Regions from separate parts of the Nocardiopsis gilva YIM 90087 genome, predicted to be linked through region 2. Evidence: riboswitches for the same ligand, from Rfam matches in the RefSeq annotation. Region 2 holds a riboswitch; the other holds the start of a gene.
What was found. Region 2 has a riboswitch for glycine ahead of gcvT (glycine cleavage system aminomethyltransferase GcvT). Riboswitches for the same ligand answer to the same signal wherever they lie in the genome.
Positions count from the first base shown of each region.

Region 1: linked by a shared signal. The riboswitch ahead of gcvP (aminomethyl-transferring glycine dehydrogenase) and the one ahead of gcvT (glycine cleavage system aminomethyltransferase GcvT) in region 2 are both predicted to bind glycine.

Region 1 is NZ_CP022753.1:2,963,460-2,973,188, reverse strand. It holds gene CDO52_RS13650 (DUF5999 family protein) at 1-11, shown strand, start outside; gene CDO52_RS13645 (alpha/beta hydrolase family protein) at 153-758, opposite strand; gene CDO52_RS13640 (tetratricopeptide repeat protein) at 817-2,061, opposite strand; gene gcvP (aminomethyl-transferring glycine dehydrogenase) at 3,255-6,146, opposite strand; glycine riboswitch at 6,266-6,355, opposite strand; gene CDO52_RS27455 (hypothetical protein) at 6,524-6,670, shown strand; gene CDO52_RS13630 (MerR family transcriptional regulator) at 6,667-7,263, opposite strand; gene CDO52_RS13625 (bifunctional nuclease family protein) at 7,655-8,125, opposite strand; gene CDO52_RS13620 (FHA domain-containing protein) at 8,467-9,009, opposite strand; gene CDO52_RS13615 (mannose-1-phosphate guanyltransferase) at 9,474-9,729, opposite strand, start outside.
Region 2 is NZ_CP022753.1:1,777,661-1,787,389, reverse strand. It holds gene pip (prolyl aminopeptidase) at 1-938, opposite strand, end outside; gene CDO52_RS08400 (AMP-binding protein) at 1,177-2,889, shown strand; gene CDO52_RS08395 (3-deoxy-7-phosphoheptulonate synthase) at 3,096-4,151, shown strand; glycine riboswitch at 4,300-4,401, shown strand; gene gcvT (glycine cleavage system aminomethyltransferase GcvT) at 4,546-5,661, shown strand; gene gcvH (glycine cleavage system protein GcvH) at 5,825-6,205, shown strand; gene CDO52_RS08380 (serine hydroxymethyltransferase) at 6,210-7,481, shown strand; gene CDO52_RS08375 (L-serine ammonia-lyase) at 7,689-9,098, shown strand; gene CDO52_RS08370 (ribbon-helix-helix domain-containing protein) at 9,172-9,450, shown strand; gene CDO52_RS27330 (hypothetical protein) at 9,487-9,729, shown strand, end outside.

The DNA.
Region 1 (9,729 bases), 1.2 Mb from region 2:
CGGCGGCCTGAGCCACCCCGCCGCCCGCCCCTCCTCTCCCTCCGGGCGGGACCGGCCCCGCGTCGGCGCGGGCGCAGCCCCGCGGCCACGCCACTGACAGCCACGTCAGTTCCACGACTCACCGCATGACCTGATGACGGGGGATCGCCCGTTCACGCCACGTGGCGGGCGACCCACTCCACCACGGCCCCCGCGACGGCCCCCGGGTCCTTGGCCAGATCGTGCCGCTCCCCGGGCCGGACCACCAGCGTCGTGGCATCGGCCGCGTCCGGGACACCGAACGGATCCCGTTCACCGTTGACCACGAGCGTGGGAACCCCCGCCGCGCGCAGCTCCGCCGCTCGCGACCGCTCCGGCTTGCCCGGCGGATGCAGGGGAAACGCCAGCGCCACCACGGCCGCCGCCCCCAGCTCCGCGGCCGTTCGGCAGGCCACCCGGGCGCCGTTGCTCCGGCCGCTGAGCACCACCGGGACGCCGGCGAACTCCGGCCGCGCGACGATGGACTCCACCACGGCCCGCCACGCCTCGTCCTGCGGTTCCGTCTTCGCGCCGGGCATCTTCCGCCCGGCCACGCGGTAGGACTGCGTGACCCGGGCGACGGCGGCGCCCTGTTTCAGCGCGGCGTCGCACACCGCCGCGATATCGGGCGCGTCCACACCGCCACCGGCGCCGTGCGTGATGACGAGCAGGTAGCGGGGGCGCCCGTCCGGCTGGTCCAGGTCCACCCGGGCGGGTCCCCGGGGCGTATCGATCTCCATCAGGCCTTCGTCGGTCGGGTCGGTGGCATCGGTCGTCGCGGTCTCGCCGGGACGGACGCTACTCCTCGTGGTCCGGCCAGCCCGCCGGGAGCACGTCGGCGTCGGAGCCGGTGGCCAGGCGCAGCCGTTCCGCGAAGTCGTCGTGGAGCGACCGCCCCCACACGTAGGCGCCGGGCGAGCGGACCGCCTCCTGAAGAGTCTGCCGCAGCGCCGTCGCCCGCGTCTCGTCTCCCACGAGGGGCAGGGCGAGGCGGCTGTACATCTGGTCGAAGGCGGAGAACAGCTCGCCGGTGAGCACCGGCAGGCTGCCCTGGGCGACAGCCGCCTCCAGGTACGGATCCCACCACGCGACGGCCTCCTCCGCCGGGCCGTCGCCCGCGCCTGTTCCCGTCGCCCCGCCCGCCGCGGCCGCGTCCTCGTCGGCCGGACCGTCAGCGTTGGGTGCCGCAAAGCCCCGCCGCAGCCGCGAGCGCACATCCGCGGCGGTCGCGGTGTCACTGTGCGTCAGCCCCAGCTCCCACGTCCGATCGGCGCCGTCGGCATCGCCGCGCACGGCGAGCAGGCGGGCCAGAAGTTCGACGGAGGCCGCGGCGGTCGCCGGCTCCACGGTCCGCGCGCCTTCCGGATCGCTCCGGGAGGCGTCGACAACGGCGCCGAACTCGCCGATCGCGCGCTCCACGTAGACCGCGCCGAGCAGAAGGCGCAGCCCAGGGTGCTCGTCCGCTTCCAACCCCCGCTGGACGACCTCGGCCGCGGCGTCCACCTCGCCCCGCGCGAGCAGCCGCTCGGCGTAGTCGTGGGCCGCCCGCGCGGCAAGCCCGGTGTCCGGCCCCTCCAGGACCTGCCCCCAGTGGGCGACGGCGGCCGCCGCATCACCCCGCTCTTCGGCGAGCCGGGCGAGCCCGTAGTGGGCCGCGGGGGTGTAGCGGTCGTTCCCGGCGTCGAGCACCTCGCGCCACGCCCCCTCCGCCTGCTGGACGACGCCGTCCTCCTCGTAGGACAGCGCGAGGTGGTAGCCGGCACGCGGGGCGTACTCGGGATGACCGGTGTCCATCGCGATCCGGTCGGCCTCGCGGGCGGCACCGATGTCACCCATGTCGTGCCGGACCACCGCGAGCCCGAGCGCGGCCCGCGCACGATGGCGCCGCGATCCGCCCTCCAGCACCCGCGCGTACACCTGGGCGGCACGCTTGAGGTGGCCACTTTCGGCCAGATCTCGTGCCTGATCGCAGAGGTTCCCGAATTCCGTCTCCGGTGGCTCGTCGGCGGCGGCGAATGCAGAGGTTCTGGACGTCGCGGTCATGAGGCGTCGCTTTCCGCACGAGGGGACGTGGCCCTCGGACCGCCGAAGCCGCAGTCGATTCGGGCCGTGTTCCTCGGAGACTAACGTGTGCGCGCGGGTCTGCGGACGAATCGAGGCCGGATATTGGTCACGGGACTGAGGAACCCGCGCGTTTACGACGTAGATTCGTAGTTGGTGACCCCATAGGGTTCGGCCTGATGTCCGGAAATCGTTCGCCGGTATGCGATCACTGCGGACCAACCCGCCGCTGACGCGAGCCCCACGCGGGGCGTGCCCTGGCCGGGTGGCGGGGCGCGGGTGGGGTCTGCTGGACGGCCTTGTCTGCGGTTGGCTGATCCGGTGTTCTGGGGTGAAAAGCGGCACCGAGGGCGGGAGCGGGCTGGGGGCGCCGATCCTTGGAGGGGTGGGGCGGGGCCGGGGGTGACGGTGGCGGCCTGCTCTCAGCAGACCATCCGGGCCGGGCCTCGACGGCGGCACCAAAGGCGGAGGGGGCCGGGGCGCCCTGTCGGCTCCTGGGTGAGGGTCGGGCGGCCGAAAGGCGGGAAAGGCGCTGTCCGGAATCCGTCCTCGCGATGATCATGGGAATTCCTACGACAAACCGGACACAATCAGAGGAATTCCCATGATCATCTTCGAAGAGGCCCCAGGGCTCCCGCATGGCGGAAGGGCTCTCACGTCCAGCGAAAACGCGGCATTCCGGCCTGCCCACGACCGGCGTTTCACCACCGCGGTTACCCCTCTCTCCGTTGATCTCGGCGATATCGACCGAATACCGGCGCGTATTCGGTCGATATCGCCGAGATCAACGGAGGAAGGGAGCGGACAGCGCCTTCCCGGCCCCACCCGCGAGCTGAGAGGGGCGCGTGGCCCACCTCGCCGTCGGCGCCGCCGTCCGGGGCCCGGCTCGGATGATGCGCTGGGAGCAGGCCGCCACCGCGACCCCTCACCCACCCGCCAGGGGACAGGGGCGCCCAGCACCCCACCGCCCTCGGCGCCGCTTTTCCCACAGAACACCGGATCAGCCGACCACCGACAAGGCCGCACAGCAGACCCCGGTGCCGACGCTTCCGGGCACAGGTCGGCGGCCCCGGCTCTCAACGGCCCCATCTCCACTGCACACGAAACGTGGCGCCGGTACCCGACCACGGGTACCGGCGCCACGTCGTTCCAACGGCCGTGTTCTGTGCCCCGGCTTACTCCTCGAAGGCCTCGGGCGGCGGGCAGGCGCAGACGAGGTTGCGGTCGCCGTAGGCCTGGTCAATGCGGCCGACCGGGGACCAGTACTTGTTCAGCCGCAGCTCCGGCACGGGGTAGCCGCCCTCGCCGCGGGTGTAGGAGTGCTTCCAGTCGTCGACGGTGAGCGCCTCGGCGGTGTGCGGGGCGTTCTTCAGCGGGTTGTCCTCGGCGTCGTAGGTGCCGTCGGCGACGCGGTCGATCTCGGCGCGGATCGCGATCATCGCGTCGATGAAGCGGTCCAGCTCCGCCAGGTTCTCGCTCTCCGTGGGCTCAACCATGAGGGTCCCGGCCACCGGGAACGACATGGTGGGGGCGTGGAAACCGTAGTCGATCAGCCGCTTGGACACGTCCTCGTTGGTGATGCCGGTCTTCTTGGCCAGGTCGCGGATGTCGATGATGCACTCGTGGGCGACCAGCCCGCCCTTGCCGGTGTACAGGACCGGGTAGTAGGGCTCCAGCCGCTTGGCGACGTAGTTGGCGCTGAGGACCGCCACCTCGGTGGCCGAGCGCAGCCCCTGCTCCCCCATCATCCGGATGTAGGCCCAGGAGATCGGCAGGATCCCGGCCGAGCCGAACGGCGCCGCCGAGACGGGGCCGACACCGGTGTGCGGACCCGCGTCGGGCTGGCCCGGGTGGTTGGGGAGGAACCCGGCCAGGTGCGACCGCACCGCCACCGGGCCGACACCCGGACCGCCGCCGCCGTGCGGGATGCAGAAGGTCTTGTGCAGGTTGAGGTGGCTGACGTCGGCCCCGAACTTGCCCGGCTTGGCCCAGCCGAGCAGCGCGTTGAGGTTGGCGCCGTCCACGTAGACCTGGCCGCCGGCCTCGTGCACCAGGCGGCACACCTCGGTGATGGTGTCCTCGTAGACGCCGTGCGTGGACGGGTAGGTCACCATCAGCGCGGCCAGCTCGTCGCCGTGCTTGTCGATCTTGGCGCGCAGGTCGTCCAGGTCGATGTTGCCGCCCTTGTCGCAGGCCACCACGGCGACCCGCATACCGGCCATCACCGCGCTGGCCGCGTTGGTGCCGTGGGCGGAGCTGGGAATCAGGCAGACCTCGCGCTGGGCCTCGCCGCGCTCGCGGTGGTAGCCGCGGATCGCCAGCAGACCGGCGAGCTCCCCCTGCGACCCGGCGTTGGGCTGCAGCGACACCGCGTCGTACCCGGTGACCTCGGCCAGCCACGCCTCCAGGTCGCGCACCAGGGCGACGGTTCCGGCGGCCTGCTCCAGGGGGGCGAACGGGTGCAGCTCGGCAAACGCCGGCCAGGTGATCGACTCCATCTCGGCCGTGGAGTTGAGCTTCATGGTGCAGGAGCCGAGCGGGATCATGCTGCGGTCCAGGGCGAGGTCCTTGTCGGCCAGCCGGCGCATGTAGCGCAGCAGGGACGTCTCGCTGCGGTGGGTGTTGAAGACCTGGTGGTCGAGGTAGTCCACGCCGCGGCGCAGCGCCTCGGGCAGGGCGACGGCCGCGCCGTCGCCCACTCCGGTGCCCTCCTTGCCGCCGAACGCCGACAGCACCAGGCCCAGGTGCTCGTCGGCGGTGGTCTCGTCGCAGGACACGCCGACGATGTCGTCGGAGACGCGCAGCAGGTTCACCCCGCGCTCGCGGGCCGCCTGCAGCACGCCGTCGGCGCCGCCCTGGACGCGGACGCGCAGGGTGTCGAAGAAGTCGCCGTGCAGGACCTCGAAGCCGCGGGCCCGCAGCCCCTCGGCGAGCCGGGCGGTGCGGCCGTGCACGTCCTCGGCGATCGCGCGCAGCCCGTGCGGGCCGTGGTAGACCGCGTACATCCCGGCCATGACAGCCAGCAGGACCTGGGCCGTACAGATGTTGCTGGTGGCCTTCTCGCGGCGGATGTGCTGCTCACGGGTCTGCAGGGCGAGGCGGTAGGCGGGCTTGCCCGCGTTGTCGACCGAGACGCCGACGAGGCGGCCGGGCAGCTGGCGCTGCAGGCCCTCGCGCACCGACATGTAGCCGGCGTGCGGCCCGCCGAAGCCCATGGGAACGCCGAAGCGCTGGGTCGAGCCGACGGCGATGTCGGCGCCCATCTCACCCGGGCTGCGGAGCATGGTCAGGGCGAGGATGTCGGCCGCGACGACGGCCAGGGCGCCGCGCTCGTGGGCCGCATCGATGACCGGGCGCGGATCGCGGATCGCGCCGCTGGCGGCGGGGTACTGCACGAGCACGCCGAACGCCTCGATGTCGGGCAGGCCCTCGCTCAGATCGGCGACGACGATGTCGATACCGAGCGGCTCGGCGCGGGTGCGCAGCACCGACAGTGTCTGCGGGAAGGTGTCGGAGTCGACGATGAAGGTCGCGGCCTTGCTGCGCGTGGCGCGCCGGGCGAGCGTCATGGCCTCGCCCGCGGCGGTCGCCTCGTCGAGGAGGGAGGCCCCGGAGACCGCGAGCCCGGTGAGGTCGCTGACCATCGTCTGGAAGTTCAGCAGGGCTTCGAGGCGCCCCTGGGAGATCTCGGGCTGGTAGGGGGTGTAGGCCGTGTACCAGGCCGGGTTCTCCAGGATGTTGCGGAGGATCACCGGCGGGGTGACCGTGCCGTAGTACCCGCGACCGATCATCGACGTGAGGACCTGGTTGCGGTCGGCGAGGGCGCGCAGCTCGGCGAGCGCGGCGGTTTCCCCGGCCGCCTCCGGAAGCCGCAGCGGAGCGGGACCACCCGGCGTGCTGAGAATGCTCTCCGGGACGGCGGCAGTCATCAGATCCGTCGTGGACCCGAATCCGACCGCCTTGAGCATGTGGCCGAGTTCCGCCGGGTCCGGGCCGATGTGCCGGTCGGCGAAAACGCGCGCGGGCGCTCCCCCCGTGGTGTTCTCATGGGTGGGCTGCTCCGGCATGGAGACCTCCTGGTCGCAGTAGCCGTTCTCGCGGCTGCTCCTATGTGGTCTCCCCCTCTGTCACGCGATACCGCGCAAGCGCGGCGCAGGCGGCAGTGCGCCTGCCGCTCCAGAGTGGCCTCCTCCACGCGGTCCCTGGTGCCTGAGAGGTTACTGGGGAGTATTGCCCCGTCGGCGCCCCTGTCGGGGGTCTCTCCCGCGTGGTATCTACGGTCCGGTCGTGTTCATTTGTGGGCAGTGCGTCGGGTGAGCACCGCTGGTGGACGGTGCTCGTTCGCACTGCACGACGACCGGCCCACGAAGCGTCCATCGGGCACGTCCGAGCGCCCCCTGACGGCAGATCGTGAGCCTGGCGTCTCCTCAAACCGTACTAAACCGTGGCGCGTACCGCAGCGCTGCCCCTCCCCGGCTACCGCCCTCACGAGACCGGGACCAACCCCGCCACCTGGGACATCGCTGTTGTTCCACGACGTTTTGACGGGACGGCCGCCGACGCGGAAAAGGCCCGCGCGCGGCGCTTCTAGCCGATCCGCCGCTCGCGGCGACGTCGCGCCAGCTCGTCGCCAGGGTGCGCGTCGGCCGGCTGCGGCAGGTGCTCGCCGGGAAGGTCGCGCAGTCGGCCCTCGACCTCGCGCCAGACCCGGCCCAGCGCGATCCCGAACACGCCCTGTCCGCCCTGCAGCAGCTCGACGACCTCGTCGGGGGTCGTGCACTCATAGACACTGATGCCGTCGCTCATCAGGGTGATCTGGGCGATGTCCGCGGTGTCGCGGCACTGGAGGTGTTCCACCGCGTTTCGGATCTGCTGGAGGGAGATGCCCGTGTCGATCAGGCGCTTGACGACCTTGAGGATGAGGATGTCGCGGACGCTGTACAGCGGCGGTCCGCCGCGGCCGCCCTCCTGGCGCACACTCGGGGCGACCAGCCCGGTTCTCGCCCAGTAGTCCAGCTGGCGGTAGGTGATTCCGGCGGCCGCACATGCCGTTGGGCCGCGATAGCCGACGTCCATAGGCAGCGCCACCACGTCCTCTTCGCACAGCAGCCCCTGCTCCCCAGCCCGCCGTAACGCTGAGCGTGTGAGACCCGAGGCTTGCCGCTTGCCGCTCGTAACCGCCACCGCCGAACCTCCGGCTCCTCGGCCCACGGCGGTTTGACAGGGGGTCGAAGGGTGCGCCGCGGGTTCCTTCGACAATGAAGGTAAGCCGGTCGGATGGACAGCGTCAACGACACCCATCGGCGCGTCGTGGAACCTCTTCGGCTGTTCTGTGGCTCCCCGACCGCCCATCCGCAACCAGGCACGCCACCCCGATCACGATGGGGCGGAGCCGCAGATGCGCGGCGCGGGATCACTCCCTCCGTCACTCGCCGGTGGAGGTCCCAGACGCCCTCCCGACGGCCCGCCGCCGCCCGCGGGCCTGCTTCGGATCCGCATTCAGAGCACGCTCTTCGACGGGTGCGGTCCGCCCCGAGTGGCGTGCCCACCGCACCGCTGCCTGCGGCTCCCGGCCTCAGGTCGTCCGGCCGAAGTCCTCGGGTGTGATCTGGTCCAGGAACTCGCGGAACTTCTCGACCTCGTCCTCCTGCTCATCCGGGATCGGAACTCCGGCTTCCTCGACGACGTCGTCATGGGCGTAGATCGGCGCGCCGGTGCGCAGGGCGAGGGCGATGGAATCCGAGGGCCGCGCGCTCACTTCGACGCCATTGGAGAAGACGAGGTCGGCGTAGAAGATGCCGTCGCTCAGGGACGTGATGTTGACGGTGCTCAGGCTGGCGTCGAGCGCGTCGAGGACGTCCCGGAACAGGTCATGGGTCAACGGCCGCGCGGGGACGACGCCCTGCTGGGCCAGAGCTATCGCGGTGGCCTCCACCGCACCGATCCAGATCGGAAGGTAGCGTTCTCCGTCGGACTCTTTGAGCAGGACGATCGGCTGGTTCGAGGGCATCTCGACCCGGACGCCGACGACCTCCATGTGCTTCACTGCGGCTCCGTCCCACGACTCGTCGTGCCGGATGGGCACTCGCCAGGATGTGCTCTGCTCCGTGCTCTTATCCGTCATTTCACGGTACACCGCGAGAGGCCCGATCTCCGAGACCCGTCCGGGGCCGAAGGCGGCCGCGGGCCAGGCCAGTGACCCCGCCAATCAGCGGGAATTTCGGGAACCCCCTGTCAAACGCACCATCCGTGACGGTCCTCGTTGAGATTAGGCTCTCCGGTGAAGAGGCAGTGCAAACCTGCCGCGGGCCGACCGTGCGGCCCGCGGCGCGGATGAACGCGTCCGCCGGGTTGTGGGTGCGACCGGGTTCCCTGGGGCGCTTCCGTTCAGCGCCGCGGCTTGGTCAGCAGCACCAGTCGGAACTTGCCGATCTGCACCTCGTCGCCGCCGCCGAGCTCGGCCTCATCTATGCGCTCGCGGTTGACATATGTGCCGTTCAGGCTGCCGACATCGCGAACCCCGAAGCCGTCTCCACGCCGGAAGAACTCCACGTGGCGCCGGGAGACGGTCACGTCGTCGAGGAAGATGTCGCTGTTGGGGTGGCGCCCGGCCGTGGTGACGTCGCTGTCCAGCAGGAAGCGACTCCCGGCGTTCGGGCCGCGCTTGACGACCAGCAGCGCTGTGCCGGCCGGCAGCGCGTCGACATTGGCGGGGTCAGCGGGAGCCTCGTCGCCCGCGTCGATCTCGGCTTCGAGGGCCTGGATTCCCGAGATGGAGATCGTGGACGTGGTCTCACCGACGGAGTCGCGGCGCTCGCCGGAACGAGGAGCCTCCTGTCCCGCCGCGCGGATGGGGGAACCACAGTTGGAGCAGAAACGGGCATCATCCGCAACGGCGTGACCGCACTGCGTGCAGTAAACGCTCGACATAGGTCGGCTCGGCCTCCTACCGCACGGGGCGGTGCTTGATTCGGCTGGTCGTCATGTAGGTGCCGGGTGATCGGGCGGCCCGCTCACCCAACACTGGTAACGCCGCGTACCGGCGTCGGGTTCCCGGCTCACCTCGCGCTTCTTTACAAGGCTTTCATCCCCCACGATCGCTGAGCCCCACACTCCCGTGTCGCACGGCCTTGCGGGGACACTCGACTCTAAACCATATTCGCGGTTCGAAGCAGACAGGAAGGCACTGCGACACTGCCCCCCGTGACGCCGCCGCGACCACTGGCAGCGGACCGGGCCGCCCGTGGGGCCGCTTCGACGGCTCCACGGACGGCCCGGACGCACGCGCCTCTCACCGCCCTTCGGCGTGACGGCGCCCGCTGTACGTGCCGCCGTGCGAGGTGTCCCGGCGACGCTGCCGAGAGGTGTCTCCCACCGTCCACGCACGGGTGCCGTCAGCCTTCGGCATGCTCGACCACGGCCGCCCACTCGTCCAGCAGACGCTGCGCGGTGTCGGAGTCGGGGCCTTCGGCCCACAGGTGGGTGACGGCTTCGGCGGTGTCGGGCAGGATGAGGGCCCACCCGCCGCCGGGCTCAAGGACCCGGACGCCGTCGGTGGTGTCGATCTCGCGGTCGCCGGCGGCCTCCACCACGGCGCGCATGACGCTGCCCTTGACCGCCCACGGTGTGGGAACGGACCGGCGCAGCAGG
Region 2 (9,729 bases):
GTCGCCTCGATGAGGTGGTGCAGGATGCCGGGCTCGCTGAAGGCGTGTCCGGCGTCGTCCACGATCGTGAACTCCGCCTCGGGCCAGGCCTTGTGCAGGTCGTAAGCGGTGCGGGCGGGGGTGCACACGTCGTAGCGGCCCTGGACGATGACGCCGGGGATGTCGCGCAGCCGCTTGGCGTTGTCGATCAGCTGGTCCGGGGTGAAGAAGCCGCCGTGCACGAAGTAGTGGTTCTCGATCCGGGCGAACGCCAGCGCGTAGTCGGGGTCGGCGTGCTGGGCGCGGATGTCGGGGTCGGGCACCAGGGTGACCGTGGAGCCCTCCCACATGCTCCAGGCGCGCGCCGCGGCCAGCCGCACCTCCGGGTCGGTCGAGTTGAGCCGCTTGGCGTAGGCGCCGATGAGGTCGTCGCGCTCGTCCTCGGGGATCTGCTCCAGGTAGGTCTCCCACAGCTCCGGGAAGAGGTGGGAGGCGCCCTCCTGGTAGAACCAGCGCAGTTCGTCGTTGCGCAGGGTGAAGATGCCCCGAAGGATCAGCTCGCTGACCCGGTGCGGGTGCTCCTCGGCGTAGGCCAGCGCGAGCGCGCTGCCCCAGGAGCCGCCGAAGACCTGCCACTTCTCCACGCCGATCATGCGGCGCAGCCGCTCCATGTCCTTGACCAGCGCCTGGGTGGTGTTGGCCTTGAGGTCGACGTCCATGCCGCTGGCGTGCGGCGTGCTGCGGCCGCAGTTGCGCTGGTCGAACAGGAGGATGCGGTACTTCTCCGGGTCGAAGAGGCGCCGGTGCGCCGGCCCGCACCCGCCGCCGGGGCCGCCGTGCAGGAACACCACGGGCTTACCCGTGGGGTTCCCGCAGAGCTCCCAGTAGATCCGGTTCCCGTCACCGACATCGAGCATGCCGGTGTCGTAGGGATCGATCGGCGGGTACAGCGTGCGCATCGGGCATGCACCTTCCGTATACACGTGGACGGTCGTGTGTGACAGAACCTCAAGAGCAGGGGACCGGGCACGGCCGGCGAGCGGTCGAAGGGAGGCGACGACGCGCGGCACCGGCGGCCATCGCTCCAATCCTAGACAGGATTCCATCTCGCGTTGATCTTGAGCGGGTCGGCTCGGGCGTGGGTCATTCGCCCGGGTATGGTGACCAGAGTCACAATGACGACGTGGAGGTCCGCCCATGTCCAGTCCGGCCACCCGCGAGTTCCGCTCCGCCCGCGACTTCCTGCTCGACCACCGCGAGGACCAGGCCCTGGCCCACCGCGAGTTCCGCTGGCCACGGCCCGATCACTTCAACTGGGCGCTGGACCACTTCGACGTCGCGGCCGCGGAGCACCCCGACCGACTCGCGCTGTGGATCGTCGAGGAGGACGGCACCGAGACGAAGCAGACCTACGCCGAGCTCGCGCAGCGCTCCGGCCAGGTGGCCAACTGGCTGCACGCCCAGGGCGTGCGCCGCGGCGACCGCATCCTGATCATGCTCGGCAACCAGGTGGAGCTGTGGGAGGCGACCCTGGCCGCGATGCGGCTCGGCGCGGTCATCGTCCCGGCGACCACGCTGCTCTCCACGGCCGACCTCGCCGACCGCATCGAGCGGGGCGGAGTCGCCCATGTCATCGCCAGCGCCGCGGACACCCCCAAGTTCGAGGGGCTCGGCGGCCACTGGACCCGCATCGCGGTCGGGATCATGGAGGGGTGGCTCGACTACACCGACGCCCAGCACGCCGGGCTGGACTTCGCGCCAGACGGCCCCACCTCCGCCGACGACCCGCTGCTGCTGTACTTCACGTCGGGGACCACCTCCCAGCCCAAGCTGGTGCTGCACACCCACCTGTCCTATCCGGTGGGGCACCTGTCGACCATGTTCTGGGTGGGGATCCGCCCCGGCGACGTACACCTGAACATCTCCTCGCCGGGCTGGGCCAAGCACGCCTACAGCAGTATCTTCGCGCCGTGGAACGCCCAGGCCACGGTGCTGGTGGTAAACCAGTCCAAGTTCAACGCCGCCTACCTGCTCAGCCAGATCGCGCGCTGCGGCGTCGACACGTTCTGCGCGCCGCCCACGGTGTGGCGGATGCTCATCCAGGCCGACCTGGGCGCGTGGAACGTGCCCATCCGGGAGGTGGTGGCGGCGGGTGAACCGCTCAACCCCGAGGTCATCGAGCAGGTGCGGCGCGCCTGGGGGCTGACGGTGCGCGACGGGTTCGGGCAGACGGAGACGACCCTGCAGATCGGCAACGGCCCCGGCCAGGAGATCCGGCCCGGGTCCATGGGCCGCCCCATGCCGGGGTTCACCATCGCGCTGGAGGACCCGGTCACCGGGGAGGTCGGCGACCAGGGCGAGATCTGCCTCGACATGGCCGACGACCCGGTCGGGCTGATGGCCGGGTACCGCGACAACGACGAGCGCACCAAGCAGGTGATGCGCGACGGGCGCTACCACACCGGGGATGTCGCCCACCGCGACGCCGGCGGCTACATCACCTACATCGGGCGGGGCGACGACGTCTTCAAGGCCTCCGACTACCGCATCTCCCCCTTCGAGCTGGAGAGCGTGCTCATCGAACACGAGGCCGTGGCCGAGGCCGCCGTCGTGCCCTCCCCCGACCCGGTGCGGCTGGCCGTGCCCAAGGCGTATGTCGCCCTCGTGGAGGGCAGAGCGCCGGACCCCGAGACCGCGCGCGACATCCTCCGCTACGCGCGGCAGAACCTCTCCCCCTTCAAGCGGGTGCGGCGCCTGGAGTTCGCCGAGCTGCCCAAGACGGTCTCCGGCAAGATCCGGCGGGTGCAGCTGCGCGCGGCCGAGGAGAGGCGCAGCGCCGACAGCGGCTCCCGCAACGAGCACGAGTACTGGGAAGAGGACTTCCCGGGGCTCAAGGACGAGACAGAATGAGCAATGAGCAAGGACAGCACCGACGAGGCCGACGGCGGCCGGCGGGGGGCGACACGCGCGCCCGGACGGGCCGGGCGGGCGCATTCCTGTCCCCCGTGATCAGCACCGATGACCCGCACCACAATCGAGGGCCATCGGAAGTCTCGACAGTTCCGTAGCGTTAGGGTTGCCGAAGGCCAACCGGGGATGAGGGATAGAGGAACGGCATGCCGAACACCAACGACACCAGGGTCGAGAGCTACCTTCCCCTGGTCGCACCACAGGACGTCCTGGCCGAGCTGCCCATGGGCCCCAAGCGCAGCGCCCTCGTCGAGGACGCCCGCGCCGAGATCAAGGGGATCATCGACGGCACCGACGACCGACTGCTGGTGATCGTCGGGCCGTGTTCGGTCCACGACCCCGACGCCGCGCTCGACTACGCGCACCGCCTCAAGAGCCTCATCCCGTCGCTCAGCAGCGAGCTGTGCGTGGTGATGCGCGTCTACTTCGAGAAGCCGCGCACCACTCTCGGCTGGAAGGGCCTGATCAACGACCCGGGCCTGGACGAGACCTATGACGTCCACCGCGGGCTGCGCACCGCCCGCAAGCTGCTCCTCGACATCGGCTCGCTGGGGGTCCCCTCCGGCACCGAGTTCCTCGACCCGATCACCCCGCAGTACATCGCCGACGCGGTGGCGTGGGGTGCCATCGGCGCGCGCACGACCGAGAGCCAGGTACACCGCCAGCTCAGCAGCGGGCTGAGCATGCCGGTCGGCTTCAAGAACGGCACCGACGGCGACGTCCAGGTCGCGGTGGACGCCTGCGGCGCTGCCGCCGCCTCGCACACCTTCTTCGGTATCGACCCCAGCGGCGCCGGGTCGGTCGTGGTGACCCATGGCAACTCCGACTGCCACGTCATCCTCCGCGGCGGGCGCTCCGGCCCCAACTTCGACGCGCAGAGCGTCGGCGCGGCGCTCGACGTCATCGAGGAATCGGGCCTGCCCCGCCGCGTCATGATCGACGCCAGCCACGCCAACAGCGGCAAGGACCACACCCGCCAGCCGGGCGTGGCCAGCACCATCGGCGACCAGATCGCCGGGGGCGAGAAGGGCATCATCGGCGTGATGCTGGAGAGCAACCTCATCGAGGGCGCGCAGAAGCTCCACGACCCGGCCGACCTCACCTACGGCCAGTCCATCACCGACAAGTGCATGAGCTGGGAGACCACCGAGGGCGTCCTGAGCGGGCTGGCCGAAGCCGTCCGCAACCGCCGCAAGGCCTGACGCTCCCGCCTCTCGGCGGTGATCACGGAAAGTCTGTCGATTTTCGTCGGCTTTTCGACAGAATCGCCATGGCCATCGCCGGGAGGGGCCTGCCGGTGGGCACCCTTGGGGGCGCGTCATCGCCGCTGCTAGGCTGACCGGTAGTTGCTGACCCCGTACGGGAGAGTGCCCGCGCATCCAGCGCGGGCCGCCGAAGGAGCAATTCCTCCCCGAAGACAACCTCTCAGGCGCACAGGACCGTACGGGCGAGACCACTCTGGAAAGCAGGAGCTCACCGCTCCTCGCCGAAGGTGCAAGCCACGCCGTGCGCGGGTGAAGCTCTCAGGCACCGATGACAGAGGGGGAGGATGGCAACGCCTTTGCAGATACGACGTCCATCCTCTCGGGAGTGCCCATGACGGAGCCTACGAGCGCCCCCCGCACTACACCGCTGAACGCGGTCCACGAGCGGCTGGGTGCCACCCTGGTCGACTTCGCCGGGTGGCTGATGCCGCTGCGCTACGGCAGCGAGACCGCCGAGCACAAGGCGGTGCGCGAGCGCGCCGGCCTGTTCGACCTGTCCCACATGGGGGAAATCAGCGTCACCGGCCCGCAGGCCGCCGCGTTCCTCGACTACGCGCTGGCCGGGTACCTCTCCAAGGTCAAGGTCGGCCGCGCCCGCTACACGATGATCACCGCCGCGGACGGCGGGGTGCTCGACGACCTGATCGTCTACCGCCTCGGCGAGGAGGAGTACCTAGTCGTCGCCAACGCCGCCAACAACGACACCGTCGTGGCCGCGCTCACCGAGCGCGTCGCGGGGTTCGACGCCCGGGTGGCGGACCAGTCCGCCGACTACGCGCTCATCGCGCTGCAGGGCCCGGAGGCCGTGCGGATCCTCGCTCCCCTCACCGACGCCGACCTCTCCGAGATCAAGTACTACGCGGGCTACGCCCACACCGTGGCCGGCCACCCCGTTCTGCTCGCCCGCACCGGCTACACCGGTGAGGACGGGTTCGAGATCTTCCTCCGGCCGGGCTCCGACGCCCCCGCCGTCTGGGACGCGCTGCTCACCGCCGGAGAGCCCTACGGCCTCGTGCCGGCCGGGCTGTCCGCGCGCGACACGCTGCGCCTGGAGGCGGGGATGCCGCTGTACGGCAACGAGCTCAGCGCCGACCTCACGCCCTTCGACGCCGGCCAGGGCCGCGTGGTCAAGTTCGAGAAGGACGGCGACTTTGTGGGCCGCGCCGCGCTGGCCAAGGCCGCCGAGACCGAGCGCACACGTCGCCTGATCGGCCTCATCGGCCGGGGCCGCCGCCCGCTGCGCAACGGTCAGCAGGTCCTGCGGGAGGGAACGCCGGTGGGGTCCATCACCAGTGGCGCCCCCTCCCCTACGCTGGGCAAGCCGATCGCGATGGCCTACGTCGACGGCGACCTCGACATCGCCTCCGGTGAGTTCACCGTGGACGTGCGGGGTCGCGCGGAGGCGGTCGACGTGGTCGAGCTGCCCTTCTACAAGCGGGATCGCTGATGTTCCTGGCCTTCTGGGGCCAGGGCGCGAGCCGCGGTGCGGGCCACGTCGGCGACCCGGCAGAATCTCTGTCGGGGCCGATGACGAGCCGCATGGTGCAGGACACGACCGCGCGGACGTGTCGCGCGGTGCCGGACAACGAATGATCTCCTGGGGAGTTGAATTGAGCGTTCCCGCTGAGCTGAACTACACGAAAGAGCACGAGTGGGTGGCCATCAACGATGGTGTCGCCACCATCGGCATCACGGCCTTCGCCACCGAGGCGCTGGGGGACATCGTCTTCGTCGACCCGCCGGAGACCGGGACGACGGTAGCGGCCGGTGACACCTGCGGCGAGGTCGAGTCGACCAAGTCCGTCAGCGACATCTACGCGCCGGTGAACGGCGAGGTCGTCGACGTCAACCAGGCCGCGGTGGAGAACCCCGAGATCATCGGCGAAGACCCCTACGGGCGCGGCTGGCTCTTCAAGGTGGAACTCTCCGAGGACCCGGCCGACCTGCTGACCCCCGAGCAGTACACCCAGGTCACCGAAGGCGAGGGCTGATCACATGACCGAGACGCGCAACATCCTCGACCAGCCGCTGGCGCAGTACGACCCCGAGGTCGCGGCGGCCGTCAACGACGAGCTCGCCCGGCAGCGTGACACGCTGGAGATGATCGCCTCCGAGAACTTCGCGCCCCAGGCGGTGCTGGAGGCCCAGGGGACCGTCCTCACCAACAAGTACGCCGAGGGCTACCCCGGCCGCCGCTACTACGGCGGCTGCGAGCACGTCGACGTCGTCGAGCAGCTCGCGATCGACCGCGCCAAGGCGCTGTTCGGCGCCGAGCACGCCAACGTGCAGCCGCACTCGGGCGCCCAGGCCAACACGGCGGTGTACTTCGCGCTACTCAAGCCGGGCGACACCATCCTCGGCCTGGACCTCGCGCACGGCGGGCACCTGACCCACGGCATGCGGCTCAACTACTCCGGCAAGATCCTCAACGCCGTGGCCTACCACGTGCGCGACGAGGACGGCACCGTCGACTACGACGAGGTCGAGAAGCTCGCCAAGGAGCACCAGCCGAAGATGATCGTGGCCGGGTGGTCGGCCTACCCGCGGCAGCTGGACTTCGCCCGGTTCCGCGAGATCGCCGACGAGGTCGGCGCGATCCTGTTCGTCGACATGGCGCACTTCGCCGGTCTGGTGGCGGCCGGGCTGCACCCCAACCCGGTGCCCTACGCCGACGTCGTCACCACCACCACGCACAAGACCCTCGGCGGCCCTCGCGGCGGGCTCATCCTCGCCAAGGAGGAGCTGGGCAAGAAGATCAACTCGGCGGTGTTCCCCGGCATGCAGGGCGGCCCGCTGGAGCACGTGATCGCGGCGAAGGCGGTCGCGCTGAAGATGGCGGCGGGCGAGGAGTTCGCCGACCGCCAGCGGCGCACCCAGGCCGGTGCGCGGATCCTCGCCGAGCGCCTGACCCAGCCCGACGCCGTTGAGGCCGGGGTGCGGGTGCTCACCGGCGGCACCGATGTGCACCTGGTGCTGGTGGACCTGGTGAACTCCGAGCTCAACGGCCGGGAGGCCGAGGACCGCCTGCACGAGATCGGCATCACGGTCAACCGCAACGCGGTGCCCAACGACCCGCGCCCGCCGATGGTCACGTCCGGCCTGCGCGTCGGCACGCCGGCGCTGGCCACCCGGGGCTTCGACGAGACGGACTTCGCCGAGGTCGCCGACATCCTCGCCGAGGCGCTCGAGCCGGAGTACGACGCGGCCGCCCTGCGCGACCGCGTGGTCGCCCTCGCGCGCAAGCACCCGCTCTACCCGGGCCTGTAGCGGGCCACCCCCGCTACCCCCGGCGAACGGGATCGGGTCGCGCGGCGGTTCGCCGCCGCACGACCTCATACCTCGTCATCAGACAGCCGGGCCGTGCGCCGTCGCACCGAGTTCGGCGCAGGGCCCGGCTGTCGGCGTTTTACGGCCGGTGCCCCCACAACCGCTTCCAACTACCGCACCCTGTACTCAACGAGGAGGGCAGGAACCATGGCCATCAGCGTTTTCGACCTATTCAAGATCGGCATCGGCCCTTCCAGCTCGCACACTGTGGGCCCGATGAAGGCGGCCCGCACGTTCGTCACGGGCCTGGTCGACACCGGCCTGCTCGACCGGGTGGCCACGGTGCGCGCCGAGCTGTACGGCTCGCTCGCGCTCACCGGCAAGGGGCACGGAAGCGACACCGCGGTCATCCTCGGTCTGCTCGGGGAGACCCCGGAGGACGTCGACGTCGACGCGGTGTCGGGGCTGCTGAGCGAGGTGCGCACCACCCGGCGCCTCGCGCTGGGCGGTCACCGCGAGATCACCTTCGACCCGGCCGAGCACGTCGACTTCCGCCGCAAGGAGAGCCTGCCGGGGCACCCCAACGGCATGCGGTTCGTGGCCTTCGACGCCGAGGGCGCCGAGCTCCGCTCGCGGATCTACTACTCGGTGGGCGGCGGTTTCGTCGTCGACGAGGAAGCCGCCGGAGCCGACCGCATCAAGCCGGACGACACCCCGCTGCCCTACCCGTTCGCCACGGCCGCGGAGCTGCTCGGGCTGTGCCGCGAGACGGGCATGTCGATCAGCGCCATCATGCTCGCCAACGAGCAGGCGTTCGGCCGCACGCGCCAGCAGATCCACGACGAGCTGCTGGAGATCTGGCACGTGATGCGCCAGTGCGTCCGCCGCGGCGTCACCACCGAGGGCACCCTCCCCGGCGGCCTCAAGGTCCCCCGCCGCGCCCACCGCCTCTACCGCCAGCTGGGCGGCACGTGCGACGCCACCGGCCTGGCCAAGCCGGACCGGACCGACCTCAGCGACCCGATGCGCGGCAGCGACTGGATCACCCTCTACGCCCTGGCCGTGAACGAGGAGAACGCGGCGGGCGGCCGTGTGGTGACCGCCCCGACCAACGGCGCGGCCGGGATCGTCCCCGCCGTCCTGCACTACTACACCCACTTCAGCGACGGCGCCAACGACGACGGCGTCGTCCGTTTCCTGCTCACAGCGGGCGCGATCGGCATCCTCTTCAAGGAGAACGCCTCCATCTCCGGCGCCGAAGTCGGCTGCCAGGGCGAGGTCGGCTCCGCCTCCTCCATGGCAGCGGGCGGCCTCGCCGAGGCCCTGGGCGCCACCCCGGCCCAGGTGGAGAACGCCGCCGAGATCGCCATGGAACACAACCTCGGCCTCACCTGCGACCCGATCGGCGGCCTGGTCCAGGTCCCCTGCATCGAACGCAACGCCCTAGCCTCGGTCAAAGCGATCAGCGCCACCCGCATCGCCCTGCGCGGCGACGGCAGCCACTTCGTCTCCCTGGACAAGGTCATCAAGACCATGCGGGACACCGGCCGTGACATGCACGACAAGTACAAGGAGACCAGCCGCGGCGGGCTCGCGGTCAATGTCATCGAGTGCTGATCACGGAGCGAACCGACAACGCTTGTGCCGCGTTGTCCCCTCAGACGACGGGTTCGTGGGGCAGCATCGGTATATGGCCATGAAGAGATTGACGGTCTATGTCGATTCAGCGGACCTCGCTCTGATCAAGGAATCCGCGCGGCGTCGCGGTATTGCGGAAGCAGAGATCATCCGCCAAGGTGTCCACCTGGCGGCCATGGCGAACCGTGTCTGGGACGAACCGCTGGACTGGCCCATGTTCGACGGCCGAGGTGAGACCGTGTCCAATCCTGAAGTCACTGCGGTGGTCGCCGAGGGAACGTCGTGCCGAGCGGACCGTCTCGATGCTCAGGATCCGCCTCTACCGCGCTAGCCTGGCGTTCAGTCCAGCAGACGTCCGTGTGACCTGGTGAGCCGTCGCCATTACAAGACGATGGTGGGTTTCGGCGAGGACAATCTTTCGGATCAGCTCACAGACGGCGGTCTCCTCGAGTTAGGCAGCCTGACGGATCTGCTTCAGCTCCTCTTCGCTGAACTCCAGGTTGATCGTCGCCATGCCCTCACCCCGCCTGATTGCCGCTTGGATGCCGCCCGATGGTACCGCGCGGCCGGTTCAGGTCGAGGTCTGTTCGTTCGGGTCGCGTGGGCGGAG